2 linked regions of the Phaeacidiphilus oryzae TH49 genome follow. The main gene of each other region encodes a partner of the protein of the gene in region 2 in a complex. Links are inferred from orthologs where the notes say so. Each region holds a gene or a part of one and is shown on either strand. Other genes may lie near its edges.

The links.
Region 1: the proteins of dnaG (region 2) and dnaB are in contact, whole or in part, in a crystal structure (PDB 2R6A), measured with the Geobacillus stearothermophilus proteins. The link is inferred for Phaeacidiphilus oryzae TH49 from one-to-one orthologs. Residues at the interface, in WP_049624496.1 of Geobacillus stearothermophilus: Lys456, Leu457, Leu458, Pro459, Ala460, Asn463, Ala464, Leu467, Leu535, Leu536, Ile537, Ala538, Gln544, Glu545, Asp548, Tyr549, His552; in WP_033016901.1 of Geobacillus stearothermophilus: Ser13, Glu15, Ala16, Gln18, Glu91, Leu92, Asp94, Ala95, Val96, Pro97, Thr98, Ala99, Ala100, Asn101, Tyr104, Tyr105, Ile108.

Annotation. Positions count from the first base shown.
Region 1 is NZ_JQMQ01000005.1:3,592,755-3,608,252, reverse strand. The notes cover bases 1,129-4,048. They hold dnaB (replicative DNA helicase), read right to left. Parts: upstream 3,422-4,048; coding sequence 1,835-3,421; downstream 1,129-1,834. Other genes in these bases: BS73_RS19750 (GNAT family N-acetyltransferase), read left to right, coding at 1,322-1,783; BS73_RS19755 (nitroreductase), read left to right, coding at 1,129-1,284. Outside these bases: BS73_RS19760 (pyridoxamine 5'-phosphate oxidase family protein), read right to left, coding at 1-314; more of BS73_RS19755, read left to right, coding at 586-1,128; BS73_RS19740 (MATE family efflux transporter), read left to right, coding at 4,076-5,371; rplI (50S ribosomal protein L9), read right to left, coding at 5,510-5,965; rpsR (30S ribosomal protein S18), read right to left, coding at 5,982-6,218; BS73_RS19725 (single-stranded DNA-binding protein), read right to left, coding at 6,294-6,884; rpsF (30S ribosomal protein S6), read right to left, coding at 6,969-7,259; BS73_RS19715 (hypothetical protein), read left to right, coding at 7,510-7,836; BS73_RS19710 (lipid II:glycine glycyltransferase FemX), read left to right, coding at 7,981-9,105; BS73_RS19705 (alanine racemase), read left to right, coding at 9,156-10,190; BS73_RS19700 (glycosyltransferase family 87 protein), read right to left, coding at 10,258-11,688; BS73_RS19695 (transglycosylase domain-containing protein), read right to left, coding at 11,906-14,368; BS73_RS19690 (PadR family transcriptional regulator), read left to right, coding at 15,052-15,498. UniProt on the Escherichia coli protein: The main replicative DNA helicase, it participates in initiation and elongation during chromosome replication. Travels ahead of the DNA replisome, separating dsDNA into templates for DNA synthesis.
Region 2 is NZ_JQMQ01000005.1:5,127,194-5,142,683, reverse strand. What follows is about bases 1,710-4,621. They hold dnaG (DNA primase), read right to left. Parts: upstream 4,200-4,621; coding sequence 2,220-4,199; downstream 1,710-2,219. Other genes in these bases: BS73_RS26410 (NAD(P)/FAD-dependent oxidoreductase), read right to left, coding at 4,279-4,621. In the rest of the region: more of BS73_RS26410, read right to left, coding at 4,622-5,523; BS73_RS26405 (deoxyguanosinetriphosphate triphosphohydrolase), read right to left, coding at 5,651-6,952; BS73_RS38370 (hypothetical protein), read right to left, coding at 7,038-7,205; BS73_RS26395 (trypsin-like serine peptidase), read right to left, coding at 7,262-8,221; BS73_RS26390 (alpha/beta hydrolase), read left to right, coding at 8,485-9,573; BS73_RS26385 (MFS transporter), read right to left, coding at 9,622-10,980; BS73_RS26380 (MarR family winged helix-turn-helix transcriptional regulator), read left to right, coding at 11,079-11,636; BS73_RS26375 (SGNH/GDSL hydrolase family protein), read right to left, coding at 11,675-12,631; BS73_RS26370 (PAC2 family protein), read right to left, coding at 12,848-13,819; ppdK (pyruvate, phosphate dikinase), read right to left, coding at 14,174-15,490. UniProt on the Escherichia coli protein: RNA polymerase that catalyzes the synthesis of short RNA molecules used as primers for DNA polymerase during DNA replication.

The sequences.
Region 1 (15,498 bases), 1.5 Mb from region 2 along the record:
AGGATGTTCCGGAAGCTGTCCGCACGGCGGTTGCCGTTGCGCTCCGGGATCGCGATGGTCCGCTCGTCCAGCACCAGCGCGAAGCCCTCCGGGTCCCCCTTGGGCGAGACGTCGCAGGTTCCGTCCGCGGCCGCGGTGGCCAGCAGGCAGAACCGCGACTGAGCCAGCCACAGCCTGTCCAACTCATGGAGCGCGGGGCGCTCCTTCCGCAGCGCGGCCTCCATGGGGTGCCCAATCAGCGCCCGCAGCTCCTCCTCCGAGGAGACCGGGACCTCCCCCGCCCTCGCCGCCGTCCCGTCCTCGACCTGCGTCACGTCACGCCTCCCGCGACCACCGCGACTCCGGCCGGCCCCGAACCCGTCACCCCTCGGCGCACAGCCGCGAACGCTGGCAATGTACCCCGGTTACGCCACCGCGCCCCGGCCGTTCGATGTTTCACGTGAAACCGGCCCCCACCTTCCCCGTCCCCGTTCGTGGAATCACGGATCTGGTGCGCAGCCGGGGGACGGAGCTCACCCCGGCACCGACTGAACAGCACCCCCGCACCACTCGTCACAACGGCCGGCCGGGATCCGTCACACCGTCATGGACGTCTACCAGGCAGTCGCCACCCGACGCGCGGTGCGCGGCTTCACCGACCGGCCGGTGCCGCCGGAGACCCTGGAGCGGGTGCTCTCCGCCGCCGCCCGCTCGCCCTCCGGCGGCAACCTCCAGCCCTGGCGCTGCTATCTGCTGACCGGCGCCCCGCTCGCCGAGCTGAAGAAGCGCACCGGTGAGCGGGTCGCCGCCGGCGATCCCGGTGACGAGCCGGAGTACCCGATGTATCCGGACCGGCTGGACCCCGCCTACCGCGAGCGCCGTTCCGCCGCCGCGGCCCAGCGGTTCGACGCCCTCGGCATCGAGCGCGGGGATGCCCGCGCACGCGCCCGGGAGATCGCCCGCAACTGGGACTGCTTCGGCGCCCCGGCGCTGCTGCTCTGCTATATCGAGCGCGGCATGGGCTCCGCCCAGTGGGCCGACCTCGGCATGTACCTGCAGACCGTGATGCTGCTGCTGCGTGCCGAGGACCTCCACAGCTGCCCGCAGATGGCCTGGTCGGTCTACCACCGCACGGCCGCCGAGGTCGTCGGCCCGCCCGAAGGCCTCCTCCTCTTCGCCGGCCTGTCGATCGGCCACCGGGACCCGTCGGCGCAAGGCCCCCGGACCGCCCGGGCGCCCCTCTCGCAGACGGTCACCTTCCTCGGCGACGCGACCACGACGACGACCACGGCCACCACCGGGTAGCTTTCCGAGCGGAACCACATCCGACGCGGGGGCAGCGATGAGCGTGCTGATCAGGCCGGCCCGGGCGGCCGAGGCCGGGATCCTCAGCGACCTGGCCCTTCGGTCCAAGGCCCACTGGGGCTACGACGCGGACTTCCTCGACGCGTGCCGGGAGGAGCTGACCCTCCGCGCGGACGAGGTGGCCGGCCGACGGACCACGGTGGCCGAGCGGGACGGTCGCGTCCTGGGCTTCACCACCCTCGAAGGAGGGCCGCCCACCGGCGTCCTGGGGATGATGTTCGTCGAGCCGCGAGCCATCGGCCAGGGCATCGGCCGCCTGCTGTTCGAGCACACCGCCGCAGCCGCGCGGGCCCTGGGTTTCACCCGCCTCACCATCGAGGCGGACTCCCACGCCGAGCCCTTCTACCGCGCGATGGGCGCGGTCCCCACCGGAACCGTCCCCTCCGGCTCCATCCCCGGCAGACTGCTGCCGACGCTCCTCCTCACCCTCCCGCACTGAACCCCGCCGCCCGGCCCCACCGCCCGGCCCCGGCCACGCCGTGGCCGGCCGTCAGCTCTGCGCCATGTCCACGAAGCGGGAGTAGTGGCCCTGGAAGGCGACCGTGATGGTGGCGGTGGGGCCGTTACGGTGCTTGGCGACGATCAGGTCGGCCTCGCCGGCCCGCGGGGACTCCTTCTCGTAGGCGTCCTCGCGGTGCAGCAGGATCACCATGTCCGCGTCCTGCTCGATCGAGCCGGACTCGCGGAGGTCCGACACCATCGGCTTCTTGTCGGTGCGCTGCTCGGGACCTCGGTTCAGCTGGGAGAGGGCGATGACCGGGATCTCCAGCTCCTTGGCCAGCAGCTTGAGGTTGCGGGACATCTCGGAGACCTCCTGCTGCCGGCTCTCCGGCCGCCGCGAGCCACCGGTCTGCATCAGCTGGAGGTAGTCGATGACCACCATCCGCAGGTCGTTCCGCTGCTTCAGCCGGCGGCACTTGGCCCGGATCTCCATCATCGACAGGTTGGGCGAGTCGTCGATGTAGAGCGGGGCCTCGTTCAACTCCGGCATCCGGCGGGCGAGCCGGGTCCAGTCGTCGTCCGTCATGTTCCCGGACCGCATGTGGTGCAGCGCCACCCGCGCCTCGGCGGAGAGGAGGCGCATCGCGATCTCGTTCCGGCCCATCTCCAGCGAGAAGATGACGCTGGGCATCCGGCTCTTGATCGAGCAGGCCCGCGCGAAGTCCAGGGCCAGCGTCGACTTTCCCATGGCGGGACGGGCCGCGACGACGATCATCTGGCCCGGGTGGAGGCCGTTGGTCAGCTGGTCGAGGTCGGCGAAGCCGGTGGGCACGCCGGTCATCTGGCCGCTGCGGGAGCCGATCGACTCGATCTCGTCGAGGGCGCCCTCCATGATGTCGCCCAGCGGGAGGTAGTCCTCGTTGGTGCGCTCCTCGGTGACGGCGTAGATCTCCGCCTGCGCGGAGTTGACGATCTCGTCGACGTCGCCGTCCGCCGCGTAGCCCATCTGCGCGATGCGGGTGCCGGCCTCGACCAGCCGGCGCAGCACCGCGCGCTCGTGGACGATCTCCGCGTAGTACTCGGCGTTGGCGGCCGTGGGCACCGAGGAGACCAGGGTGTGGAGGTACGCGGCCCCGCCGACCCGGGTGATCTCGCCGCGCTTGGTGAGCTCGGCGGCGACGGTGATCGGGTCGGCCGGCTCGCCGCGGGCGTAGAGGTCGAGGATGGCGCCGTGGATCAGCTCGTGCGCCGGGCGGTAGTAGTCGGCGGGCTTGAGGACCTCCACCACGTCGGCGATGGCGTCCTTGGACAGCATCATGCCGCCCAGCACCGACTGCTCGGCCAGCAGGTCCTGCGGGGGTACCCGTTCGAAGCCGCGGTCCCCCGAGGAGCCGGAGCGGTCGTCGCCGGAGCCGCGCCCCTGCCGGCCGTCCCGGCCGAAGCCGCGGCCGCCGTTGCGGTCGCCGTTCCGCTCCCCGTTGCGGGAGGAGGACGGGAGCCGGTCGGACGGGCCGTCAGGAATCCCGTCCAGCGCGCCGATTGCGCCCGCCGGCGGCTCGGAGGCGAGGCCCGCCCAGGGGTCCTCGTCCGGCGGAGGAGCCGCCGCCTCCTGTCCCACGTACTGCGGGCCGCTCATCGGACGCCCCCGTTCCTGCTCGACGTGCTGGCACCGACGGGCCGTCAGGGACCTGGGTGAGCTCCTGCGGCGAACGTCGACCCCTCATTCCTACGGCACCGCACTGACAGATCGACTTCTCCCGCGGGCAGTTGCGGGTGCAGTCTGGACTGACGTGACGGCCCCGCCGTGAAGGGTGCGACGAGTCGGCCGAGCGACCACGCTAAGGCCGTGAGCGGGCGGAGACCAACAAAGTTATCCACAGGGGGTGTGGAAGTCGGTCCAATCCCTGTGGAGAAGTCCCCGGATCCTGTGCACAACCCTGGGGACCCCGTTGTGGATAACCTGATGATCCGCCCACCACACCCCAGTTGACCTGCACATTCTCCATCCACCCCCTGTGCAGGGGAAAAACTTCGGCAGTCTGTGCAAGATCACCGGAGAGGCCGCATCGGACACCTGAGCGCCCGCCCTCTGGTAATACCTGCGAGTCAGTTGTGCCCATTACCTGTGGATGACTACGGTAGGACCATGCGACGGAGCCCTTCCGCCGGCCGTTTCCCCCGCCGGAACGAGCCAGACGACCCGACCGGGGGACCGCCCGGGAGGACTAGTCCTCCCCCTTCCCAAGATCCGCGGGGCTCCTCCGAGAGGCCGCCCTCCGGCAACCGCCGGATGGACCGGGAGATCCTCCGGCTCGCCGTCCCCGCCTTCGGCGCGCTGGTCGCCGAGCCGCTCTTCCTCCTCGCCGACTCGGCGATCATCGGTCACATCGGCACCGCCCAACTGGCCGGCCTCGGCGTCTCCGCCGCCCTCCTCTCCACCCTGGTCAACGTCTTCGTCTTCCTGGCCTACGCGACCACCGCCGCGGTGGCCCGCCGGGTCGGCGCCGGCGACCTCCGGGCCGCCATCCGCCAGGGGGTGGACGGGATCTGGCTGGCCGTCATCCTCTCCGCCGCCGTGGTCGCGGTGACCGTCCCGCTGGCCCCGCAGCTGGTCGGCCTCTTCGGCGCCTCGCCGACCGCCACCCCGTACGCCGTCACCTATCTGCGGATCAGCGCCGCCGGCATCCCCGGGATGCTGATCGTGCTGGCCGCCACCGGAGTGCTCCGCGGCCTCCAGGACACCCGCACCCCGCTGATCGTGGCCGTCTCCGGCTTCGGCGCCAACCTGGTGCTCAACCTGGTGCTGGTCTTCGGCGCCGGGATGGGCGTGGCCGGCTCGGCCACCGGAACCGTGATCGCGCAGACCGGGATGGCCGCGGTCTACCTGGTCGTGGTGGTCCGCGGGGTCCGCCGCACCGGAGCCGGGCTGCGGCCCGACCCGGCCGGCATCCGCGCCTCCGCGACCGCCGGACTCCCGCTGCTGGTCCGCACCCTGAGTCTGCGCGCCGTCCTGCTGATCGCCACCGCGGTCGCGGCCCGGCTGGGCAACGACGCGATCGCCGCCCACCAGATCGCGATGTCCCTGTGGAACTTCCTGGCCATGGCGCTGGACGCGATCGCCATCGCCGGCCAGGCGATCATCGGCCGCTACCTGGGCGCGGAGGACGCCCCGGGCGCGCGGCACGCCTGCGGCCGGATGGTCCGCTGGGGCGTCGGCACCGGCGCCGTGCTGGGCGCGCTGCTGGTCCTGGCGGAGCCGCTGTATCTGCCGCTCTTCACCCCGGACCCGGCGGTGCACGGCCTCCTCACCCCGGTGCTGCTGATCATCGCGGTCACCCAGCCGCTCTCCGGCGCGGTCTTCGTCCTGGACGGCGTGCTGATGGGCGCCGGCGACGGCCCCTATCTGGCCTGGGCGATGCTCGGCACGCTGGTCCTCTTCACGCCCTGCGCGCTGCTGCTGCCGGCCGCGGGCGGCGGCCTGACCGCCCTGTGGTGGGCGATGACCGTCTTCATCCTCAGCCGCCTGGTCTTCCTGGCCCTACGCGCCCGAACCGGCCGCTGGCTCGTCACCGGCGCGGAACGCTGAACGAAGTCCCGCAGGGCCGAGTCCCGCAGGGCCGAGTCAGGGACGCGGGGAGCCTGCGGCGTGAAAACCGAGCGGGCCCCGCCCCACGGGGGTGAACCCCCGGGGCGGAGCCCGTCCGGTCATGCTCAGCGCGCCTCGTTACGCGGCGGCGACCGCCACGTTCAGGTTGGCGGCGACGTCGGCGTGCAGCTTCACGCTGACCTTGTGCGCGCCGGTGGTCTTGATCGGCGAGCCGATCTCGACCTTGCGCTTGTCGACCTGCGGGCCGCCGGCCGACTTGATCGCCTCGGCGATGTCCGCCGGGGTGACCGAGCCGAACAGCCGGCCGGTGTCGCCGGCGCGGACGGCCAGGCGGATCGCCAGGCCCTCCAGCTGCGCCTTGACCTCGTTGGCCTGCTCCAGCGTCTGGATCTCGTGGATCTTGCGCGCGCGCTTGATCGCGTCGACATCCTTCTGGCCGCCCTTGGTCCAGCGGATCGCGAAACCGCGCGGGACCAGGAAGTTGCGGGCGTACCCGCCCTTGACCTCGACGACGTCGCCCGCGGCGCCGAGGCCGGAGACCTCGTGAGTGAGGATGATCTTGGTGGTGCTCACGTGAATCACCCTCTCCTTAGCGAGCGGTCGAGGTGTAGGGCAGCAGGGCCATCTCACGGCTGTTCTTCACGGCCGTGGCGACGTCCCGCTGGTGCTGGGTGCAGTTGCCGGTGACCCGGCGGGCACGGATCTTGCCGCGGTCGGAGATGAACTTCCGCAGCAGGTTCGTGTCCTTGTAGTCGACGTAAGTGATCTTGTCCTTGCAGAAGACGCAAACCTTCTTCTTCGGCTTGCGCACAGGCGGCTTGGCCATGGTGTAACTCCAACTGGTGTTTTCGAGATCAGGTCTGAAACACCGTCTGATTCGGAACGTCCGGTGACGCCGCGCCTAGAACGGGGGCTCTTCGGAGTAGCCGCCGCCGGAGCCGCCGCCCCAGCCACCGCCACCGCCGCCGTTGCCACCGCCGGAGGGCGCACCGCCGCCGGAGGCCCACGGGTCGCCGCCCTGGCCGGACTGGCCGCCACCGGAGCCGCCGCCCCAGTCGCCGCCGCCGGAGCCGCCGCCCTGCGGGCCGCCGCCGCCCCAGTTGCCACCGCCGCCCGGGCCGCCGGACCGCTGGGTCCGGGTGACCTTGGCCGTGGCGTTGCGCAGGCTCGGGCCGACCTCGTCGACCTCGACCTCGTAGACCGTGCGCTTCTCGCCCTCACGCGTCTCGTACGAGCGCTGCCGAAGGCGGCCCTGCACGATGACGCGCATGCCCCGCTGCAGCGACTCCGCCACGTTCTCCGCGGCCTGCCGCCAGATGTTGCACGTCAGAAAGAGGCTCTCGCCGTCCTTCCACTCGTTCGTCTGGCGGTCGAAGGTACGCGGAGTCGACGCGAGGCGGAACTTCGCGACGGCCGCACCCGAAGGGGTGAAGCGCAGCTCGGGGTCGTCGACGAGGTTGCCGACGAGGGTGATGACGGTCTCGCCTGCCATGGGATGACCTCTCGGGGGGAGACGTTCCGATCAGATGGTGCCTGCCGCGCGGACCCTGGCCGGGCCCTCGCGGTCACTGCTGTTTCAGTGGGTCTCCGGGCGGAGAACCTTGGTCCGGAGGACGGACTCGCTCAGCGACAGCTGACGGTCCAGCTCCTTGACGACCGCAGGCTCAGCCTTGAGGTCGATGACCGAGTAGATGCCCTCGGACTTCTTGTTGATCTCGTAGGCCAGGCGACGCCGGCCCCACGTGTCGATCTTCTCCACAGCGCCGCCGCCGGTGCGGACGACGTTCAGGAAGGTCTCGATCATGGGGGAGACAGCGCGCTCCTCGACATCGGGGTCGAGGATCACCATCACCTCGTAATGACGCATTGGTAACCCACCTCCTCTGGACTCAGCGGCCACGGTCTCTCCGTGGCAGGAGGGTCAATCGCGTCAGCAAGGGTATCGGCGGGTACTGACACTTCAGAACCGCCGCACCATCGCAGACGGTCCAGGCTACAGGTACCCGATCGGCCTCTTGAAATCGGCGCACGATTTGCACCAGTCTGTACATGTTCCAGGCTTGACCCGCAGACAGCGATCGACAGCTCTCGGAGACCCTCCCCCGGAGGTGGGTTACATGGCCCAGACGGCACGCACTCCTTCTGCCCCGGCGGCGCAAGGCCGGCCGGCCTCCCGCTTCAGCCTCAACTCGGACGGCAAGGCGCACCCGCTGGAGAACACCCTGGCCCTGGTGGTCGCGGTGCTGGGCGCCGTCGCCTTCGCCACCTGCTGGGTCTACCAGCTGCACGTCTTCACCGCCTGGGTCGGCCTGGCCGGCATGATCACGGCGGTGTGGGCCCAGTACATCTCGGCGACCACCGCCGAGCGCTTCGTCATCGTCATCTTCGGCGGCGCCTCGGCCGTCGGATTCGGTATCGCACTCGCCCACGGCGGTCTCGTCTAGTCCGCTCAGTCCGCCGCCGCCCCTCGGCCGACCGGCCTCCCGCCTTCCCCCCGGCGGGAGGCCGGTCGGCGTGACGGAGGGGCAAGTAGGCTTCGCCCCGGACCATCACGCTGACGCGCCGCCCGCTTTGGAGGAGCACCCCGTATGAGCCTGCGTATGAGGACCATCAGCAGGGCCGAGCACCTGGCGTTCATCCGGAGCCTGCCGTCCGCCAGCCACATGCAGGTCCCGTCCTGGGGCGACGTGAAGGCGGAGTGGCGCTCCGAGTCCATCGGCTGGGTGGACGAGGGCAGCGGCCGGATCGTCGGCACCGGCCTGGTGCTGTACCGGCAGCTGCCCAGGATCAAGCGCTATCTGGCCTACATGCCCGAGGGGCCGGTCATCAACTGGTTCGACCCGAACCTCGAGCAGTGGCTCAACCCGATGCTGGCGCACCTGAAGAAGCAGGGCGCGTTCTCGGTGAAGATGGGCCCGCCGGTGATCATCCGGCGCTGGGACGCCGCGGCCATCAAGAAGGCGATCTCCGAGAAGACCGCCAAGCGGCTGCACGACATCGAGGCGAGCTGGTACGAGCCGCGCGCCTTCGAGGTGGTCGACCGGCTGCGCCGGATGGGCTGGCAGCAGGAGGACCCGGACGGCGAGGGCGGCTTCGGCGCCAGCCAGCCGCGCTACGTCTTCCAGGTCCCGCTGGCCGGCCGCACCCTGCCGGAGATCAACAAGGGCTTCAACCAGCTCTGGCGCCGCAACATCAAGAAGGCCGAGAAGGCCGGCGTCGAGGTGGTCCAGGGCGGCTACGACCAGCTGAAGATCTTCCACGACATCTATGTGGTGACCGCCGAGCGCGACCAGTTCACCCCGCGCCCGCTGGAGTACTTCCAGCGGATGTGGCGGGCGCTGACCAGCGAGGAGCCCGACCGGATGCGGCTCTACCTGGCCTACCACGAGGGCGAGCCGCTGGCCGGCACCACGATGCTGACGGTCGGCCAGCACACCTGGTACTCCTACGGCGCCTCCTCCAACCACAAGCGCGAGGTCCGGCCGTCGAACGCGATCCAGTGGCAGATGCTCCAGGACGCCCATGCGATGGGCGCTACCGTGTACGACCTGCGCGGCATCGGTGACGTCCTGGAGGAGAGCGACCACCTCTTCGGGCTGATCCAGTTCAAGGTCGGCACCGGCGGCCAGGCCGCCGAGTACCTGGGCGAGTGGGACTTCCCGCTCAACAAGCTGCTGCACAAGGCGCTGGACATGTACATGTCCCGCCGCTGACCCTGCCGGAACACCACCCGGTACACAAGAAGGAAGAAGGCCCGGACGCGATGGCGCTCTCGCTCTACGTGGACACCCCGCGCTGGCGCGCGCACCAGTACACGGTGCTTCAGCAGTTCCCCGGCCTGATCCCGGTGGCCAAGGGGAACGGCTACGGCTTCCGCAACCTGCGCCTCGCGGAGGAGGCGGCCCGGCTCGGCTGCCAGGTGCTGGCGGTCGGCACCGCCTACGAGGCCGCCGAGGTGAAGGACTACTTCGGCGGCGAGATCATCGTCCTCACCCCGTACCGGGTGGGCGAGGACGCGGTGCCGCTGCCGCAGCGGGTGATCCGCACCGTGGGCACGGTGGACGGGGTCCGGGCGCTGGTCGGCGGCCGGGTGATCATCGAACTGATGACCTCGATGCGCCGGCACGGCGTGCCGGTGGACGAGCTCTTCAAGCTGCGCTCGGCGCTGGACGACGTGCGGGTCGAGGGCTTCGCGGTGCACCTGCCGATGGACCGCCCGGAGGGCGTGGACCCGGTGGCGGAGACCGCGGAGTGGGTGGAGAACCTGCGCTCCCACGGGCTTCCGCTGCACACCATGTTCGTCAGCCACCTGCGGGCGCCGGAGGTGGCCGCGCTCCAGCAGCGCTACCCCGAGGTGCGGTTCCGGGCCCGGATCGGCACCCAGCTCTGGCTGGGCGCCCACGACGTGCTGGAGTCCCGCGGCACCGTGCTGGACGTCCACAAGCTCGCCAAGGGCGAGCGATACGGCTACCGGCAGCACCGGGCGCCGCAGGACGGCAACCTGCTGGTGGTGGCCGGCGGCACCGCCCACGGCGTGGGCCTGGAGGCGCCGAAGAGCATGAGCGGCCTCGCCCCCCGGGCCAAGAACCTGGCCCGGGCCGGCCTCGCCACCCTCAACCGGACGGTCTCGCCGTTCAGCTGGAACGGCTCCAAGCTGCCCTTCGCGGAGCCGCCCCACATGCAGGTCAGCATGCTCTGGCTGCCCGCCGAGACGGCTCCCCCGATGGCCGGCGAGGAACTCAAGGCCACCCTCCGCCACACCACCACCCTCTTCGACCGCATCGTCGACATGGGCTGACGCGGAACGGGCGGCCGTCGCTCCTGGGCCGCACCGCTCCGCGCCGTGGGGGTCGGCGGCGCCGGTGTCACGGCGCCGCCGCTCCCGAGCGGGCCCTGCCGAGTACGAACCGGTCCGCGCAGCGGTCCAGGACGCCGCCCGAGGGGTCGTCGCTGCCGTCCCAGCGGACCGGGTCGCGCTCCGGCAGGAGGATGTCGCGGACCACGATCCCGCACAGGTAGAGGGTGCCGAGGATGTGCACCAGGATCACCACGTGGTACCAGTCCGTGGGCAGGCCCTTCTGCTGCGGGCTGACCGTGAACGCCAGGTAGTACCAGATGCCCAGGAAGTAGACGACCTCGCAGGCCTGCCAGATCAGGAAGTCGCGCCAGCGCGGCCGGGCGAGCACCGCCAGCGGCAGCAGCCACAGGACGTACTGCGGTGAGTAGACCTTGTTCCAGAGGGTGAAGGCGGCGACCACCAGCAGGGCCAGCTGCGCCACCCGCGGCCGCTGCGGGGCGGCCAGCGCCAGCCAGCCGATGCCCAGGCAGCTGACGATCATCAGCGCCGCGTCCAGCAGGTTGATGGTCGAGACGCTCATCGACAGCCCGCGCTGTTCGAGGATCAGCCAGAGCGATCCGTAGTCGGCGCCGCGGGTCTCGCTGAAGGTGTAGAAGGTCTTCCAGCCCGGATAGGCGAGGATCATGAACGGCAGGTTGACCACCAGCCAGGAGGCCGCCCCGCCGGCCAGCGCCTTCCAGAACTCCCGCAGCCGCCCGCCGCGGAGGCAGAGCACCAGCAGCGGACCGAGGAGCAGCACCGGGTAGAGCTTGGCGGCCGTCGCCAGGCCGATGAACACCCCCGCCCAGACGGTCCGCTGCCGCGCCCACAGGGCCATCGCCACCGCGGCCAGGGCGACCGCGAGAAGGTCCCAGTTGATGGTGGAGTCCAGCGCCAGCACCGGGGCCACCGCGAAGAGGAGGGCGTCCCAGGGGCGGCGGCGATGGGTGCGCATCACGGCGATCACCGCGACGATCGCGCAGAGCATCAGCATCCCCGCGTTGACCATCCAGAAGACCTGCTCGCGGGAGACGTCACCGCCGCCGCCCGGCGTCAGCCAGGTCGCGACCTGCATGAACACCCCGGTCAGCACCGGGTATTCGAGGTACTGCAGGTGGGGGTCGGTGGCGTTGGGGATCCTGTCCAGGTACGGCACGTTCCCGGCCGCGAAGCCGCGCAGGGTGAACAGATGCGGGATGTCGCTGTAGCAGGCGTGGTCGTACTGCGCCGTGGTGCCGAAGAACCAACCCCCGTGGTAGCAGGGCATCTTCTGCACCATGCCGAGGGCGAAGACCACGATGGTGCAGACGGCCAGCACCCGCGCCGCCGTCCACCAGTTGACGCCGAGGAGGGCGCGCCTGCCGGGGGGACCGCCGAAGACCTCGCTGCCGGCGGCGGCGACCGGGTCCTCGTCGGCGGGGACCACGACGGTGTCCTCCGGCGGAGGGGCGTCCACCATCCCGTGCGGGGGGCCCGGCGTCGGGCCCGGGGTGGGGTCCTCCGGCGTCAATTCGGACTGGCTCCACGTCATGTCCGCCATCCTGCCGTACGTTCCTGAGCGTGCCCGCCCTTTCCCCCGGGAACAGCGGGAACAGCAGGAGCGGCCGGAACAGCAGGAGCGGCCACGGCGGGGTCGCCGTGGCCGCTCCGGGGGCCGTTACCCGACCGACGCCGGGTCAGCCGCCCCAGGGGCCGTGCTGCTTGGTGCTCGTCGCGGTCGGAGTACCGCTGCTGGTCGGCCCGCCGGTCGGCGTCGGTCCGCCGCCACCGCCGCCGCCCCCGTTCCCGGGCCCGCAGAACAGCACGCAGGTCGTCGGGCTGGTGGACGGTGTCGGGCTGTCCGTCGGCTTGCCGTGCCCGTTGCCCGGGGTGGGCGAGCTGGCCGAGGCCGAGGCCGTCGGCGTGGCGGTCGGGGTCGGGGCGATCGCCGGGGCGCCGAACTCGTCCGCGCCCTTGGGCAGCGCCGGGTTGGGCGTCGGGAACGGCGTGTTCCCGTAGTCGTTGATCGCCTTCATGTAGTCCACCCAGACCCCGGCCGGGAAGTTGCCACCGAAGGTCTTGGGCTGCCCGCCGACGCCCTCCATGCTCTCCAGGGTGGCCGCCTTCGGGTCCTCCTTGAACATGGTGATCGCGGTGGCCAGGCTCTTGGTGTAGCCGATGAACCAGGCCGAGTGGTACTCGTCGGTGGTACCGGTCTTGCCGGCCACGTACGGGCCGAGCGCCTTGGCCTTGTAACCGGTGCCGTCCGGGTTCTCCACCACGCCCTTGAGGACGTCGCTCACGGTGTCCGCGATGTTCGCCGCGATCGCCGTCTGGGCCTGCGGGATGGCCACGGACTCGACCTTGGAGCCGTTGTAGTCCACCTCGGTCACCGAGTACGGCTCGGTGTGCACCCCGGAGTTGTCGAAGGTGGCGTAGACCGAGGCCATCCGGATCGGCGAGATGGTCGAGGTGCCGATGTAGAAGCCGGCGCTGGGCTCGGCCATGGTCTTCGGCAGCACACCGAGCTTCTGCGCCACGTTGGCGACGTTCTGGTAGCCCACGTACTCACCGAGCTGCACATACGGCGTGTTGACCGACATCTCCATGGCCTTGCGCAGCGAGATGTACCCGTACGCGGTGGTCACGTCGTTCTTCTGGTGCAGCAGGCCGTCGTTGGTGCCGGAGCTGTCCACCGTGCCGGCCTGGTTGTTGGTGATGTACTGGCCGTTCTGGTCCTTGATCTTGATCTCGTCGTCGCCGTTGAAGCGGCTGTTGACGCCGATCTTCGAGCGCGGGGAGCCGGGGGAGAGGACCGCTCCGTCCTGCAGCGCGGTGGCCAGCACGATCGGCTTGAAGGTCGAACCGACCTGGATGCCGCTCGCGTTGGCGTTGTCCACGTAGTAACCCTGGTCGTATCCGGGACCGCCGTAGATCGCCTCGATCTTCCCGGTCGCGGGGTCCACCGAGGCTCCGCCGAACTGGACGTTCTTGTCGGCCTTGCGGGTCGGGGAGAGGCTGGCCTTGCGGGTCTTGTCCACCGCCGCGGTCAGCGCCGCGGTCTTCGTCTTGTCGAAGGTGGTGTGGATCGTGTAGCCGCCCTTGGCCAGGTCGGCATCGGTGATCTCGCCCTTGGAGTGGTCCTTCACATACTGGTTGGCCAGATCGATCATGTAGCCGGTCTGCCCGGTCTGCCCGGGGCTCTGCTGCCACTTGATCGTCTTCGGGAAGGTCGACGGGGTGTACTTGGCCCGCTGGTCCGGGGTCAGCCAGTGCGCCGCCACCATCCGGTCCAGCACGTATCCCCAGCGGGAGATGGCGGTCTGCTTGGCCGTGGGGTCGGTGTCGATGTTCTGGTACAGGCTCGGCTCGTTCACCGAGGCGGCCAGGAAGGCGCCCTGGGCCAGGTTCAGGCGGTTGGAGTCGACGCCGAAGTAGGCCCGCGCGGCGGCCTGGATGCCGTAGGCGCTGCGGCCGTAGTAGTTGGTGTTGAGATACCCGGCGAAGATCTGGTCCTTGGACATGTTGCCGGGCTGGCTGATCTTGATCGAGGTCAGGATCTCGTCGAACTTGCGGGTGACCGACTGGGTCTGGTTCTGGATGATCGAGTTCTTCACGAACTGCTGGGTGATCGTCGAACCGGACTGGACCTCGCCGCCCTCGGCCATGTGCAGCACGGCCCGGGCGATGCCGGTGAAGTCGACGCCGCTGTCCTTGTAGAAGTTGGCGTTCTCGGCGGCCAGGAAGTCGTGCTGGACGTCCGTCGGGACCTTGTCCAGCGAGACGTTCTGACGGTTCGTCGAACCCACCGTGGCCATCGTGGAGCCGTCGGCCCACTTGTACACGTTGCTCTGCTGCAGGGAGGTCGGCGACCAGTTGGGCACCGAGGTGTTGGCGTACGCGATGCCGACCAGGCCGGTCATCCCGCCGGCGCCGATCAGGAACGTGCCCAGCACCTGCTTCCAGGAGGGCACGAACCGGCGGACGCCGTGCTTCCCCCAGCGCGGGTAGTCGATGAACCGTTTCGGGGGCGGACCGCCGGGCCCGCCCGGTCCCCCGCCGGCGCCCCGGCCGCCACCGCCGCCGCGTCCGCCACCGCCGCGACCGCCGGACTGGGCGGCCCGGCGCATCTCGGCGCGGGTCATCCTGGGCTGGGCCATCGTCGGATCGGCACCGGGACCGGCCCGATGGCCGGCACCCGGCCCCTGGCCGTAGCCGCCGAAGGTGCCCGAGGCACCCGGGCCCCCCGGGCCGGCAGGCCCACCAGGCCCCCCAGGCCCCCCGACGGAACCGTTACCGGTGGCCGACGTTCGTCGGGGAGGCGGGGGCGCCGCTCGGCGACCTGAGGCCGGGCGCCCGACGCTCCGGCCGACGCCTCTGCCGCCGCCTCCGGACGGCGGCTGCTTTCGCCGGTGTTCGCTCATGCTTCCAGCTGCTCCTCGGACAGGTCCGCAGACCTAGACGCGGTCTTCCAGTTCCTCGCCCCGCGCACGGTCTGGCCCCGCGCGGGGTTCCCCCGGGTCGCCGGCCGCATAGGCCGCACCTCACCAAGGACGGGGACGCACCATACGCCCCTATGGTTCCCGGCGTTCTGCATAGCCGACAGAGTACGCAGGAGTACTAGGCGTCCAATCCGGCATCAACTGACAATCCGGGCAAACCCATCAGAGAACGGGTGTGGGGTTTTCGTCTGTCCGGCTCGCCCCGCACACACGGTGCCGTCGCCCCCCACCCTCCGGTCATGTCTTGCGGTCTCCGGGGGTCTCGTTCTATCGTCTCGATGTATCGGCTCGATACATCAGCTCGACATAAGAGCCGGCTGTGCGGAGAGGAGGGACACGGAATGAGCAGACGATCGGGGATCCTCGAGTTCGCCGTACTCGGCCTGCTGCACGACTCGCCGATGCACGGCTACGAGCTGCGGAAGCGGCTCAACGTGCTGCTGGGATCGTTCCGGGCGTTCTCCTACGGCACCCTCTATCCCTGCCTGAAGAGCCTGGTGGCGCAGGGCTACCTGATGGAGGAGAAGAATCCGGGCGACCCCTACGTCCCGGCCACGGCGATCAACGGCAAGCGGTCGAAGATCGTCTACCGGCTGACCCCGGAGGGGAAGCAGCGCTTCGAGGAGCTGCTCTCCGAGTCCGGCCCGGACGCCTGGGAGGACGAGCAGTTCGGCGTCCACTTCGCCTTCTTCGGCCAGACCGACCGCGCCGTCCGGATGCGCGTCCTGGAAGGGCGCCGCAACCGGCTGGAGGAGCGCCTGGAGCGGATGCGCTCCGCGCTCGCCAAG
Region 2 (15,490 bases):
GCCCGGCGCGGCCGCCGGCACCAGCCCCGAGGGCCTGCTGATCTCCGCCGGCACGGGCAGCGGGATGGCGGTCGCGCTGGGCCTGGGCCTGGTCCCCGGCGACGCGGTGGTGTCGCTCGGGGCCTCCGGGACGGTGTACGCCCCGCACCGGGAGACGCTGCCGGACCCGGCCGGGCTGATCGCGCCGTACGCCGACGCGACCGGACGCCATCTGCCGACCGTCGTCACCCTGAACGCGGCCCATGTGCTGCGGGCCACCGCCCAGTTGCTGGACACCGACGCCGAGGGGCTGGGCGAGCTGGCGCTGCGCTCGACGCCGGGGGCGCGCGGGCTGGTGCTGCTGCCGTATCTCCGCGGGGAGCGCACGCCCGCGCTGCCGCAGGCGGCGGGCACCCTCGCGGGGCTGCGGGAGGACTCGATGGCGCCCGAGCATCTGGCCCGGGCGGCCGTGGAGGGGATGCTGTGCGGACTCGCGGACGGCCTCGACCTGCTGCGCGAACGCGGGGTGACGGTGCGCCGGGTCTTCCTGCTGGGCTCGGCCGGCCGGCTGGAGGCGGTGCAGCGGATCGCGGCCCAGGTCTTCGGGGTCCCGGTGGTGGTCCCGCCGACCGGCGACTGGGCGTCCCGGGGGCGGCCCGCCAGGCCGCGTGGGCGCTGGCGGGCGGCGCCGACCCGCCGCTGTGGCCGCTGGAGGGCTGCACGACGGTCGACCCGGGCGAGGAGACCGCCCTCGGCGCCGCGGTCCGCGAGCAGTACGCCGCCACCCGCGACCAGCTGTATCCGAAGGCGTAGCGCCCGGCGGCCACGCCTCCGGATGCCGGTCCCTCAGTCGAGGTAGCCGCGGAGCTGGTCAGCGAAGGCGTGGTCGCGGAGCTTGTTGAGGGTCTTGGACTCGATCTGGCGGATCCGCTCGCGCGTCACCCCGAACAGCCGGCCGATCTCCTCCAGCGTCCGCGGACGCCCGTCCACCAGCCCGTACCGCAGCTGGACCACCTTCCGCTCGCGCTCTCCGAGGGTGGACAGCACGGCCTCCAGATGCTCGCGCAGCAGCATGAACGCGGCGGACTCGACCGGCGAGGCGGCGTCCCCGTCCTCGATCAGGTCGCCGAGCGCGACGTCGTCCTCCTCGCCGACCGGGGCGTGCAGCGAGACCGGCTCCTGGGCCAGCCGCAGCACCTCGCCGACCCGCTCCTCGGGGATCTCCAGCACCGCCGCGACCTCCGCCGCCGTCGGCTCGTACCCGTGCTCCTGGAGGAGGCGCCGCTGCACCCGCACCACCCGGTTGATCAGCTCGACGACGTGCACCGGGACGCGGATCGTGCGGGCCTGGTCGGCCAGCGCCCGGCTCATCGCCTGGCGGATCCACCAGGTGGCGTAGGTGGAGAACTTGTAGCCGCGCGCGTAGTCGAACTTCTCCACGGCGCGGATCAGGCCGAGGTTGCCCTCCTGCACCAGGTCCAGCATGGTCAGTCCGCGCCCGACATAGCGCTTGGCCACCGAGACGACCAGCCGGAGGTTGGCCTCGATCAGCCGGCGCTTGGCCATCCGGCCGAGGACCACCAACCGGTCGAGCTCGTCGGTGAGTTGGGCGTCCAGTTCGCCGAGTCCGCCGAGCCGGCGGTTGAGGTGCTCCTCCGCGAAGAGGCCGGCCTCGACCGCGCGGGCCAGCTCCACCTCCTCGGCGGCGGTGAGCAGCGGCACCCGGCCGATCTCGCGCAGATACTGGCGGAAGAGGTCGGCGGACGGGCCGGCCACGTCGTCCAGCGAGGGCCCGGGGTCGTCGTTGTCGGTCTCGGCCTCGCGGATCTCCGGCGCCTCGCGGATCTCCGGCGCCTCCCGCGCCCCCGGGGCCTCGGGGCCCGTCCGGTGGCGGCTTCGGGCGCGGCGCCGGTGGCGGCCTCGGGCGCCGGTTCCGGCTCCGGGGGGAGCGGTTCGTCGGCGGCGTGGCGTTCGGTCACGTCGCCCTCCTCCGGCGGCGTAACCACCGCAACGCGGCCGGTGGCGGTACGGGGGACGGTCGCGAGGTCCACGTCGTTCCCTTCCGGCCGCGGAACGCGTGTGTGATGGGCGCGCGTCGCGACCTCTGGGCGAGGGATTGCGTAAGGGCTGGGACACCGAAACCAGTGTGCGCCAAGCGCGCTCCCCGGCCGAGGGTCGTGCGGCCTCTTTTTCCAACACTCCGTGATCGTCTGATCACGAACGGCTGCCGTCGGCGACCGTCAGAGCGCCTGGGCCCCCTGGACCCGCAGCGCCTGGGCGTACTGCTGGAGGGCCCACAGCTCGTTCTGCACCGGGCCCAGGGCCTCCTGGTCGGCACCCGGGCCGAGCCGCTGGAGGTAGCTGCGGACCTCCTGGATCCTCCGGTCCACCGCCTGCTGGCGGAGCCGGACCAGGAACTGCTGAGCGTAGAGTTCGTCGACCTCGCGCCCGCGGCCCTGGCGCAGCGGCTCCACCGCCAGCTCGGTGATCAGGCCGCGCAGCCGGTCGTCCGGGGCCACGTCCTGGACCGCGGGCAGCCAGGCGTCCGGCGCCGCCGCGCCCGCGGCGACCCCGCCGGCCGCCGCGACGGCCTGCCGGACGGCGACGTACGGGCCGGTGGCGAACTCCTCTGCGGTGAAGGCGTCGAAGATCGGGGCCACCATCGCCGGATGCTGGAGGGCGATCTTCAGCAGCTCGCGCTCCACGAACTGGACCGGGTTCCGCGCGTTCCTCCGCAGCTCCGCGGCCGCCTCCGCGCCGCTGAGAGCGCCGCCGGAGGACGCCTGGTACCCGCCCGGCCCGGGGGCGCCGGGGCCGCCCGGCCCCGCCGGAGCCCCGCCGTTCCGCCCTCCCCCGCCGCCGGAGGACTGCCGCTCCCGCTCCCAGCGGGCGATCCTGCCCACCCGGCGGACCACGAACTGCTCGTCCAGCATGCCGACCAGGCCGGCCAGCTTGACCGCGTACTCGTGCTGCACCGAGCCGTCCCGGATCCGGCCGACGATCGGCGCGGCCTCCTCCAGGGCGGCCGCCCGGCCCTCCGCGGTCTCCAGGTTGTGCCGGGCCACCACCGTCTTGATGGCGAACTCGAAGAGCGGCACCGGGTGGTCGACCAGGTTGCGCACGGCCGCGTCGCCCTGGGCGAGCCGCAGCTCGCAGGGGTCCATGCCGCCGGGCGAGATGGCGATCGAGGTCTTGGCGGCGAACTTCTGGTCGTCCTCGAAGGCCCGCAGCGCGGCCTTCTGCCCGGCGGCGTCACCGTCGAAGGTGAAGACCACCTCGCCCTTGTAGGAGGAGGTGTCCATGATCAGCCGACGGAGGATCTTGATGTGCTCCTCGCCGAAGGCGGTGCCGCAGGTGGCGACGGCGGTGGTGACCCCGGCCAGATGGCAGGCCATCACGTCGGTGTAGCCCTCCACGACGACCGCCCGGCCGCTCTTGGCGATCTCCTTCTTGGCCAGCTCCAGCCCGTACAGCACCTGGGACTTGCGGTAGAGCGGGGTCTCCGGGGTGTTGAGGTACTTCGGCCCGTTGTCGTCCTCCCGCAGCTTGCGGGCGCCGAAGCCGACGACCTCCCCGGTGATGTCCTTGATCGGCCAGACCAGGCGGCCGCGGAAGCGGTCCATCGGCCCCCGCCGACCCTCCGAGCAGACGCCGCTGACCAGCAGCTCCTTGTCGGTGTACCCCTTCCCGCGGAGGAAGCGGGTGAGGTTCTCGAAGCCGCCGGGCGCGTATCCGATGCCGAAGTGCTGGGCGGCCTCCGCCTCGAAGCCGCGCTCCTTGAGGAAGCGCCGGCCGATCTCCGCCTCGGGCGTGCCGAGCTGCTCGGTGAACCAGGCCGCGGTCAGCTTGTTGATCTCCAGCAGGCGGGTGCGCTCGCCCTTCTGCCGGCCGGGCTGGTACCCGCCGCCCTCGTAGCGCAGGGTGTAGCCGATCTGGGCGGCCAGCCGCTCGACCGCCTCGACGAAGGTGAGGTGCTCGATCGACATCACGAACTTGATCGTGTCGCCGCCCTCGCCGCAGCCGAAGCAGCTGTAGACGCCCTTCGAGGGGTTGACGTAGAAGGACGCCGACTTCTCGTCGTGGAACGGGCAGAGCCCCTTCAGCTGGGCCCCGCCCCCCGAGGTGAGCTGGACGTACTCGCCCACCACGGCGTCGATCCGCACGGCGGACCGCACCGCCTGCACGTCCTCGTCCCGGATCCGCCCGCCACCGCCTGCCACAGGAGAAGTCTACGGGCGCCCGCCGACAACCCGGCAGGCCCGCCGCGGACTCCCCGGCGGCCCCGCCCCGGCGCGGCCGTCACTTCGGCAGCAGGGTCTCCAGCGGCCGCCCCGGATCCGCCAGCGCGTCCACGTCCACCGGGCGCGCCGACCGCACCAGCCGCTGGATCGGCTCGGTGACGTCCCACACGTTCACGTTCATCCCGGCCAGCACCCGGCCGTCGCCGGCCAGCCAGAAGGCGATGAACTCGCGCTTGCCGAGGTCGCCGCGGACCACCACCCGGTCGTAGGCGCCGGGCGCGGCGAAGCCCGAGTACTCCATCCCCAGGTCGTACTGGTCGGTGAAGAAGTACGGGATCCGGTCGTAGACGACCTCCTGGCCGAGCATGGAGCGCGCCGCCGCCGGGCCGCCGTTGAGCGCGTTGGCCCAGTGCTCGACCCGCAGCCGGCGGCCGAAGACCGGGTGCTCGGCGTTGGCCACGTCGCCCGCGGCGAAGATCGCCGGGTCGGAGGTGCGGAGCGCCGAGTCGACGGCGATCCCGCCGCCCTCCGCCCGGTCGGCCGCCGCCAGGCCCGCGGCCTCGGCGAGGCCGGTCTCCGGCACCGCGCCGACCGCGACCACCACCGCGTGGGCGGGCAGCTCGTCGCCGTCCTCGGTGTGCGCGGCGAGCACCATGCCGTCCTGGCCCTCGAAGGAGGCGATCCCGCGGCCGGTGTGGAGGTCCACCCCGTGGTCCCGGTGCAACTGGGCGAAGAACTCGCCGAGTTCCGGGCCCAGCGCCTGGTGGAGCGGGGTGGGCTGCTGCTCGACGACGGTCACCTCGGCGCCGTAGCCGCGGGCGGCCGCGGCCACCTCCAGGCCGATCCATCCGCCGCCGATCACCAGCAGCCGGCCGTTCTCCCGGCCCAGCGCCTGCAGCGAACCGCGCAGCCGCTCCGCGTCCGAGAGCTTCCGCAGGTAGTGGATGCCGCCGAGGTCCGCACCCGGCACCGGGAGGCGGCGCGGGGTGGCGCCGGTGGCGATCAGCAGCCGGTCGTAGCCGAGCACCGTGTCGTCGGCGAGGGCGAGTTCGCGGGTCCGCGGGTCCAGCCGGACGGCGGGCTGGCCGAGGTGGAGCTCGACCTCCCGCGAGGCGTACCAGGAGGACTCGTGGACGAAGAGCGAGGAGCGCTCCTCGCTGCCGGTCAGATAGCCCTTGGAGAGCCCGGGCCGCTCATACGGGTGCTCGCGCTCGTCGCCGACCAGGATCACTCTCCCGGAGAAGCCCTCGGACCGCAGCGCCTCGGCGGCCTTGGCGCCGGCCAGACCGGCTCCGACGATCACGTAAGTCTGGTGTGCGTCCACTGAGTTGACCACCCGCGGTCTCCCGTCCGCTCGTGTCGACGTCGACTCTCTGTGCGATGCCCCGTCGTGCCTGTTCCGGCTAGGCCGAAGGGTCCCGCAACCCCGTTCAATTGACCAGACGGCGGTGGAGCGCGCGCGCCGACGCGTCGGTGAGCACGGCGATCTGGTCGATGACCGTGCGCAGCCGCTCGCCGTCGTCCCCGGCCGCGTCGAAGTGCGCGCGGAAGACCGGGTCCAGCCCCTCGGGGGCGGTGCGGATCAGCACCTCGGCGAGCTCCGCGATCACCACCCGCTGCCCGGATCTGAGCTCCTCCTGGTCCGGCCGCTGCATCACGAACCGGTCCGCGACCGCCTTGAGCACCGCGCACTCCGCCCGCACCTCCGGTGGGACCACCAGGTCGGCGGCGTAGCGGGTGAGCGGGCCGGTGCCGAAGGCCGCCCGGGTGGCGCCCTCGGCGGCCAGGCAGAAGCGGCCGATCAGCTGGCTGGTGGCGTCCTTCAACCGGGCCCGGTCCTGGGCGCTGCCCTCGTAGCGGGCGGGCCACCATTCCTGGCCGAGCAGCCGGTCCAGCGCCTCGGCGAGCTCGCCGGGCTCCGCGCCCGGGGCGTAGCGGCCGGCGGCGACGGCGAAGACCTCCTCCCGCTCGGGGAGGGAGGCGAGGGCCCGCGGGTCGATGAAGCCGGCCTGCAGTCCGTCCTCCACGTCGTGCACCGAGTAGGCGACGTCGTCGGACCAGTCCATCACCTGCGCCTCGAAGCAGCGCCGCAGCGGGGGCGCGCCCCGCCGCAGCCAGCGGAAGACCGCCAGGTCCTCGGCGTACACCCCGAACTTGCCCGGCTCCCGGGTGCTCTCCGGGGCGCCGCCGAGCGGCCACGGGTACTTGGTCGCCGCGTCCAGCGCCGCGCGGGTGAGGTTCAGCCCCACGCTCCGGCCGGGGCGCGGACCGCCGCGGTCGGTGAGCTCGCCGGCCGGCGCGAACCGCTTGGGCTCCAGCCGGGTCAGCACCCGCAGGCTCTGCGCGTTCCCCTCGAACCCCCCGCAGGCCGCGGCGGCCACCGCGAGCGCCTGCTCCCCGTTGTGCCCGAAGGGCGGGTGGCCGATGTCGTGGGCCAGGCAGGCGGTCTCCACCAGGTCCGGGTCGCAGCCGAGCGCGGCCCCCAACTCCCGCCCCACCTGGGCGCATTCGAGCGAATGCGTCAGCCGGGTCCGCGGGAAATCGCGCTCCATCGGGGCGACCACCTGGGTGGTGCCGGCGAGCCGGCGCAGCGCGGCGGAGTGCAGCAGCCGCGCGCGGTCGCGCTGGAACGCGGTGCGTCCGGGCCGCTTATCCGGCTCCGGAACCCAACGCGCCTCCGCGTTGGCGTCATAGTGCGCGCTGCGCGCCGCGCCCCAAGCCCCGACATCCACCACCTACCCAAGCTACCCCGCCCCACCGACAACAGCCCCGAAGACGCCCCGAGCGCGGCGCCGAAGGCGCAGGGGCGAAGGGAGGTCAGGCGCGCGCCCGCCGCGGGGCGATCAGCTGGGCGGCTATCCGCGCGAGCAGCTCGCCCTGTGTGGCCAGCTCGGGCACGCCCGGCTCACCCGCCGCCTCCGGCTCCCGCCGCTGCCGCGGCTGCCGCAGCTCGGGAAGGGGCTCCGTCTCCGTCTCGGTCTCCATGCGAAAGAGCCTCGCGCCCCGCTGTTTCCGCACGGTTGCTCCTCGGTGACGCCCAGTCAAGAAACGGCGACCGCCCGCCGGTAGAGCGCCTCGATGTCCGGCCCGAGATGCGCCGCGTAGGACACGTCCGCCGAGTCCCCGCCCTCCTGGTAGCCGCCGATCACCCCGACCAGCGTCCCCGTCCCGGTGTCCGGCGAGATCCCGCGCAGCAGCGGCCCCCCGCTGCTGCCGTTCTCGAAGCCGCCGCAGTCGAACTCGGACTGGTTGGGGTTATACGGCCGGGTCGCGTTGAGGCAGGCGATCGGCCGGTCCGCGGAGACCGGGTACCCGATGGCCCCGACCACCCCCGGTTCCGCGTCCGCCGAGCCGAACCCGATCGGGTCCGCGCCCACCAGCGCCTGCAGGCTGCGACCGGACTGCCCGGGTGCCCCCGGCCGAACCTGCCGCAGCACCACGAAGGCGATGTCGTAGTCAGGGTTCCCGCCGCCGCTCCACCGTGGGTCCACCAGCACCTCCACGGGCGCCCACAGCCCGTACGGCGACTGCCCGTCGTGGTAGCCGGGCACGAAGTCGAAGGCGCCCTTGGACCCGGCCTGCTGCCCGCCGCCGGGGTCTATCACGCAGTGCGCCGCGGTGGCGATCACGTCCCCTTTCGGGCTGTCCACCACGCTGCCGGTGCAGAAGTGCCGGCTCGGCTGCCCGTTGGAGTCGAGGCTGAAGAGCGCCCCCACCTGCGGCATCAGCCCGGTGAACGGAACGGCGCTCGGCGAGTCCGCCGGGCTGGGCGCGACCAGCGCCTCCGGCACCCGCGCGCCCTGCGGCAGCCCGCGCAACCGGTCGTCCGCCCCCGGCGAGGGCACCGACCCGGTGGGGGTGGGCGCCGGATGCCCGGCCGCCGGGGTGCTCGACGCGCTGCCGCCCATCCGCTCGAAGACGACCACCAGCAGAACGGCGACCACGGCCACCCCGAGCAGCCTTCGCAGACCGCGCAGCTGTCGCCCTGTCAGCCGAGACACCCGTTCGTTCCCCTCTCCGGCCGGCCGTGGGCTTCGGCGGCCCCGACCTCGGATGGTATTCGGCCCGGCGCCCCGCGGGTACCACCTACCGCATCGGCCGCGTCGGATCGCCCCGGTTGCGTCACGATGCTGCCAGAGCCGAGTAAGCCGGTAAGGGGAGGGTGTGTGACCTGCGCGTCTGGGAACCGTGCGGCCCACGGTCGCCGACTATCGTCGGCGAGAACGAACCGAGCATTACGTGACAGACCGAGCAGGAGCCCGAATTGAGCCTGACCGGAACCCCGTTCCTCATCCTGCTCGCGGTCCTCACCGTTCTGGCGGTGGCCGCAACCCTGCTGCTGTGGGGGCGGATGCGGGGTCCGCGCGCGCTGCGCTGGACGGCCCGGCTGGTGCTGATCCTGATCTGCCAGGCCACGGCGATCTGCGTGGTGGCGGTGTGGATCAACAACAGCTACGGCCTCTACTCGTCCTGGAACGACCTCCTCGGCAACGACAACGGCTCGGCCACCGCCGCGATGCCCGGTCCGCCCGCCTCCCGGGCCAAGTTCACCCGGGCGCAGAACGGGGTGCTGGACACCTACTTCCGCGGCTCCCACTCCAAGCTCTCCGGCCAGGTCCTGGTCTGGACTCCGCCGCAGTACTCCGAGCCGCAGTACCGCAAGGACGACTTCCCCGTGGTGATGCTGCTGCACGGCGTGCCCGGCTCCCCGCAGTCCTGGCTGGAGGGTGGGGACATCCCGGGCGCCGTCGAGCAGATGCTCGGTCAGCACGAGATCAAGCCGTTCATCCTGGTGATGCCGGTGATCGACCCCGGCTCGATCGACACCACCTGCAGCGACACTCCTGAACGCCGGGTCGGCAGCTGGCTGTCGCAGGACGTGCCGGAGCTGGTCGGCAGCCAGTTCCGGGTGCAGCGCCAGGCCCACGCCTGGGGCCTCCTCGGCCTCTCCACCGGCGGCTTCTGCGCGGCGAAGCTGCCGCTGCAGTACCCGAAGGTGTTCGCCACCGGGGCCGCGATGAGCCCGGACCCCTTCACCGGCGACAGGTCCGCCCTGCCGGACGCCCGTACCCGGGAACTCAACAGCCCGCTGTACCTGGCGAAGCACGGCCGTCCGGACGTCTCGCTCTTCCTCGCCACCTCGCGCCAGGACAAGTACAGCAAGCCGGCCAACATCGAGGCGCTGAAGCGGGCGGTCCGGGCCCCGGCCACGGTCGCGACGCTGATCCTCGCCCAGGGCGGCCACAACTGGAACACCTGGCTGCGGATGTACCCGGTGGTCTTCCCCTGGCTCAGCGAGCACCTGCCGAACCCGGCGCCGCCGGCCGTGAAGAAGACGGCCGGCCGGTTGTGAATCAGACGTGAGGACCTGACGCCGACCTGACGCCGACCTGACGCGGCGTCAGGCGACCGGGACGGTGCTCTCCCGCTCCAGCTCGGCCCGGCGCACCGCCGGCTCCACCGACTCGACCTTCACCAGTCCGTTCTGCACCGGCGTCAGCCGCCGTCCGAGCCGCAGCGCGAGGACGCTGACCCCGATCGTGCAGAGGAACAGGATGCCGAGGTACTCCGGGTACGCCCGCATGCCGACCATCAGACCGGCGAAGGCCGGTCCGGCCACCATGGCGACCTGCCGCACCCCGGCGAAGGCCGCGTTGTAGCGCCCGAGCTGGCTCGCCGGCGCCAGGTCCGCGACCAGCGGGCCGAGCACCGGGGAGAGGAGCATCTCGCCGGCCCCGAACAGCATGTACGTCCCCAGGATCGCGGCGGTGGCGAGCGCGGTGCCCGGGCCGACCAGCCCGGAGACCCCGGCCAGCGCCCAGGCGGCCAGCCAGATCAATCCGACCACGGCGATCACCGAGGAGCGGCGCCGCCGCCCGGTGATCCGCAGCACCAGCAGCTGGCCGACCACGATCACCGCGGTGTTGGCGGCGAGGGCGAAGCCGAGGGTGCTCGGCGAGATCTTGGTGACGCTGGTGGCGAAGGCCGCCAGGCCGGATTCGAACTGCCCGTAGCAGCTGAAGAAGATCACCATGGCCAGCACACACACCCCGACCATGGCGCGGTCCCGCAGCATCGCCCGGTAGCCCCCGCCGCCCGCGGCCGCGGTGGCGGCGGCAGCGGTGGCCGCGGCCTCCGCCGACTCCGGCACCTCGACCTGGAGCGAGCCCACCTGCGGCAGCCGGACCGTCCCGGCCACCCCGGCGAGCACCAGGATCATCGCGGCCTCGATGCAGAACAGCACCTCGAAGCTGGCGGGCCGGGACGGGTCGACGATCAGCCCGCCGAGCAGCCCGCCGATGCCGAGCCCCAGGTTGTTCAGGAAGAACTGGAACGCGAAGGCCTTCGCCCGGCCGCCGGGCTCGGTGCACCGCGCCACCATGGTGGCAAGCACCGGCTGCTCGCCGGCGATCCCGGCGCCGAACAGCGCGGCGAAGATCATGATGGCCGCGGGCCCGTGCGAGAACCCGAAGCCGATCGACCCCGCGGCGGCCAGCAGACAGGACGCGACCAGCACCGGCTGCGGCCCGCGCCGGTCCACCACCTTGCCGATGACCGGCAGGACGAGGAGCGCGGCCACCGCCCAGATGCTGAACAGGGCGCCGCCCACGCCGGCGCTGAGATGCCGGACCTCGGTCGCGTAGACGTAGATGAAGGGCACGGTGAAACCGGCGCCGAACGCTGCCAGAGCGTTCCCCACCTGCACCCTTCGCAGGGCACGCGGCGCCTCCACCGTCGACTTCGTGATCACCGTGGTCACTCTCCACACCTCCGCTCATACACGTCCGAAGACTTCGAAGCTAAAGAATACAGGCCCGAAGGCTTCGACGCTAACGAATTGAATGCGATACTGGCGGCATGACCGAGCCGAAGGTGCCTGCGGCCGTACGCGACCTGGACCGCCACGTCGCGCGCTACCGCCGCGAGTTCCCCAACATCGACCCGCAGGTCGAGCGGATCGTCGCGGCGATCTTCCGGCTGAACCGCCGGATGGACCTCGCCTACGCCCGCCAGCTGCGCACGCTGGACATCACCAACGCCGAGTGGGAGGTCCTCAAGGAGCTCGTCCTCGCCGGCCGCCCGTACCGGCTGACGCCGGGGGAGCTGGCCAAGCGGCTCGGCCTGACGCCGGCGGCGATGACCCACCGGATCGACCGGATGCTCGACGACGGCCTGGTCACCAGGACCCGGGACGAGTCCAACCGGGTCCGCGTGATCATCGAGCTGACCCCCAAGGGCCGCGACAAGTGGCTTGAGGCGATGCGCCTGGCCTCGGGCTTCGAGGAGGAGCTCCTCAGCGACCTGGAGGCCGCCGACCGGGAGGCCATGGCCGCGATGCTGACCCGGATGCTGGTCCGCGTCGAGGCGACCCAGCCGGACGCCACCGGCCGCACCGACGACCTCGACCAGCCGTAGGCCCCGGAGGCAGCGCCGCCCGCGCGGCTAGCGGGCCGTCAGCTCGTGCGGGCGCGCAGCACGGAGAGGACCGCCTGGCCCATCCCCGCCTCGCCGACGGAGTTGGGATGCAGCGGCGACGCGTCCCGCGAGGGCAGCAGCGGCTCGACCCAGCGGGCGTCCGCCACCTCGCAGGCGTCGTGGCCGATCGACGGCCCGTAGGTGTCCACGTACTCGTCCCCCGCCGTCAGCGCCTGCCTCCGCAGCTCCGCGTTGAGCTCCTCCTCGAGGCCCCGGAGGTAGGGCAGGTCCCCGCCGGTCATCAGCAGCGACCCGCAGCTGCCGTTGTGCTCGGGGAAGATCGCCGGATAGCCGACGACCAGCACCCGCGCCCGCGGCGCCCGCTCCTTCACGGCCCGCAGCAGATCCGCCATGGTGGCCCCGGCCTGCTGGATCCGCCCGTCCAGCCCGCCGGTCCCGTAGTGGTCGCGGCAGGGCGCGGTCTCCGCGCCGGCGTCGCCCAGGGCGGTCGCCGCGATGCCCAGCCGCGCGCAGGTCTCCAGCACGTCGAAGTACCCGACGTCGTTGCCCCCGGCCCCGACCGTCACCAGCCTGGTGTTCCCGGAGAGCGCGGCCAGTTGCGCGGGCGCGGTCCCGCCGGAGACCTTCTGCCGCTGCCCGTACGCGATCTCCTCGGCGGTCGCGCCCGAACAGCTGACGTCCCGGAAGTCCGCGCCGGACAGGCCGAGCTGCCTGGCCACCACGGACGGGTAGTTGCTGCTGGACCGGCGGCAGCCCTTGGGACTGCCCTCCTGGTGGGGGATCATCGGCCCCGCGGTGTACGAGTCGCCGAGGGCGACGTACGGGGCGAACGCCGCCTGCCGCTGCGGGCTCGGCGAGTCACCGCCCACCGCGCCGAGCGTCTTGGCCCCCTGCGACTCCAGTCCGCAGCCGGACAGGACGCCGAGCGCCAGCAGCCCACTCGCGACCGCGGCACCCCTCGTCCGCCACTTCATAGTCCTCCCCCGGATCACCCGCGAAACCCTCACCCATCCGATGCTGCGTCCTCCGTACCCGGATTCCGAAGTTCGGTGCGGTCCGGGTGACAGGACTCACACCTGTCGCGTAACCCCCGTGCTCCATGTGCCGCCAGGGAGACGCCAGTCGAACGGGAGACGAACGCCTGGTCTACGGCAGTTCGACAGGCAGTGGGCGCGGATCGGTACGGACCGTCAGGAGAGCGGTCCGTCTCCCGGGTCCTCGCGCTCCGCCAGGAAGCGCTCGAAGGCGTCGCCCAGCTCCTCGGCGGACGGCAGGTCCGCGGTCTCGGCGAGGAGGCTGCCCCGCTCCACCGCGCCCGCGAAGGCGTCGTACTGCTGCTCCAGGCCGGTCACCACCGAGCGCAGCTCGCCGCCGCCCTCCTCGACCTGGCGGTCGACCTCCTCCCGGGTCCGCTCGGCCGCGGCCCGCAGCTCGGCGCCCGGCAGCACAAGACCGGTGGCCGCCTGCACGGCCTCCAGCACGGCCACCGCCGCCGGCGGGTACGCGTCCCGCGCCAGGTAGTGGGGCACATGCGCGGCGAAGCCCAGCGCGCCCAACCCCGCCTCGACGAGCCGGAGTTCGACCAGCGCGGCGGCGCTGCCCGGCACCTGCGCGGACTGGAACCAGCGCGGGTGGTCGCCCATCAGCCCCGGCCGGTTGCCGTGCGGGGTGAGCCCGACCGGGCGAGTGTGCGGAACCCCCATCGGAATCCCGTGGAAGTTCACCGCCAGCCGCACCCCGAGCCGCTGCGCCAGATCCCGCACGGCGGAGGCGAAGAGCTCCCACTCGACGTCCGGCTCGGGGCCGGAGAGCAGCAGCAGCGGCACCCCCACCGCGTCGTGCACCAGATAGAGGTCGAGCACCGGCGGCTGGTATGAGATCCACTCGTCGCGGGCGAAGACCATCGGCGGCCGGCGGGCCCGGTAGTCGACCAGGCGGTCGGTGTCGAAGGAGGCGATCAGCCGCCGGTCGGCGTCGCCGAGGAGGTACTCGGAGATCTGCTCGCCGACCTCACCGGCGTCCATGAAGCCCTCGAAGAAGTAGAGCAGCGCCGGCCCGCCCCCGTCGGAGTCCCCGCCGAACGCCTCGGCGAGTGCCTCGGTCGCCCCAGGTTCGAGCGTGTACAGATCCCTCGGATCGCGTTCGCGCACCGCGCACCCCATCTGATTCGTTGCCTTCAGCACGGATAAGCATCCCCGGAGCGTCCGACATTCCCGTCCGGGGGCCCCGATGGGCGGAGCGCACGAGACGTACGCGAGAAGCACAGGGCCGGGGCGCGGCACCGGACGCCGTTGTCCAGTGCCACGCCCCGGCATACGCGGCGGCTACCCTGCGCCGAGCTCCGCCGCGCGGTGGTGCGGGCAGCTGCTCCGCTCTCCCTTCCTGCCGATGTCAGCTCAGGTGGCGGGGGCGGTGAGGCAGCTCGCGCTGACGCCGGGTGAGGGTTCCCGCGCCCTGCCCCACCCGGGTACCGATGCTCGGTGCGGTGGGGCGGGCGACGGGCCCGGCGGAGGGTTTCAGCGCGAGTCGCTGCCCGCGGTCTGTACGGCGGCCCGACCGGCTTCCAGCCGTGCCACCGGGATCCGGAACGGCGAGCAGGACACGTAGTCCAGGCCCACCTCGTGGAAGAAGTGCACCGAGTCGGGGTCGCCCCCGTGCTCGCCGCAGACGCCGAGCTTGAGGTCGGGCCTGGTCGCCCGGCCGGCCTCGACGGCCTGCTTGACCAGGGCGCCGACGCCGTCCCGGTCGATGGTCTCGAACGGGCTGACCCCGAAGATCCCCTTCTCCAGGTAGGCCGTGAAGAAGGAGGCCTCCACGTCGTCCCGGCTGAAGCCCCACACCGTCTGGGTGAGGTCGTTGGTGCCGAACGAGAAGAACTCGGCGGCCTCGGCGATCTGACCCGCCGTCACCGCGGCCCGCGGCAGCTCGATCATCGTGCCGAGCTTGATGTCCAGCTCGACGTTGTGCGTCCGCTCGACGTCGGCCAGCACCGTCTCCGCGTCGTCCCGGACGATCTCCAGCTCCTGGACGGTGCCGACCAGCGGGATCATGATCTCCGCCCGCGGGTCGCCGCCGGCCAGCTTCCGCTCGGCCGCCGCCTCCGCGATCGCCCGCACCTGCATGGAGAACAGGCCGGGGATGGCCAGCCCGAGCCGGACGCCGCGCAGCCCCAGCATCGGGTTCTGCTCGTGCAGCCGGTGGACGGCCTGCAGCAGGCGCAGGTCGTTCTCGTTCGGGTCCTTCCGCGCCTCGGCGAGCGCCACCCGGACGGACAGCTCGGTGATGTCCGGCAGGAACTCGTGCAGCGGCGGGTCGAGGAGGCGCACCGTCACCGGCAGCCCGTCCATCGCCTGGAAGAGCTCGACGAAGTCGCCCTTCTGCAGCGGCAGCAGGGTCTTCAGCGCCGTCTCCCGGTCCTTGTCGTTGTCGGCCAGGATCAGGTGCTCGACCTCCTTGCGCCGCTCCTCGCCGAGGAACATGTGCTCGGTGCGGCACAGGCCGATGCCCTGGGCGCCGTACCGGCGGGCGCGGTTGGCGTCCTCGCCGTTGTCCGCGTTGGCGCGTACCCGCAGGATCCGGCGCTCGTCGGCGTGCGCCATGATCCGGTGCACGGCCTTGACCAGGCCGCCCTGCTCGTCGGCGCCGGCGTGGAGGGTCCCCTCGAAGTACTCGACCACCGGCGAGGGCACGACCGGCACCTCGCCCACGTAGACCTTGCCGGTCGAGCCGTCGATCGAGATCAGGTCGCCCTCCTCGACGACCCGCCCGTCCGGCGTGGTGAAGCGCCGCTTCTTGGTGTCGACCTCCAGCTCCTCGGCACCGCAGACGCAGGT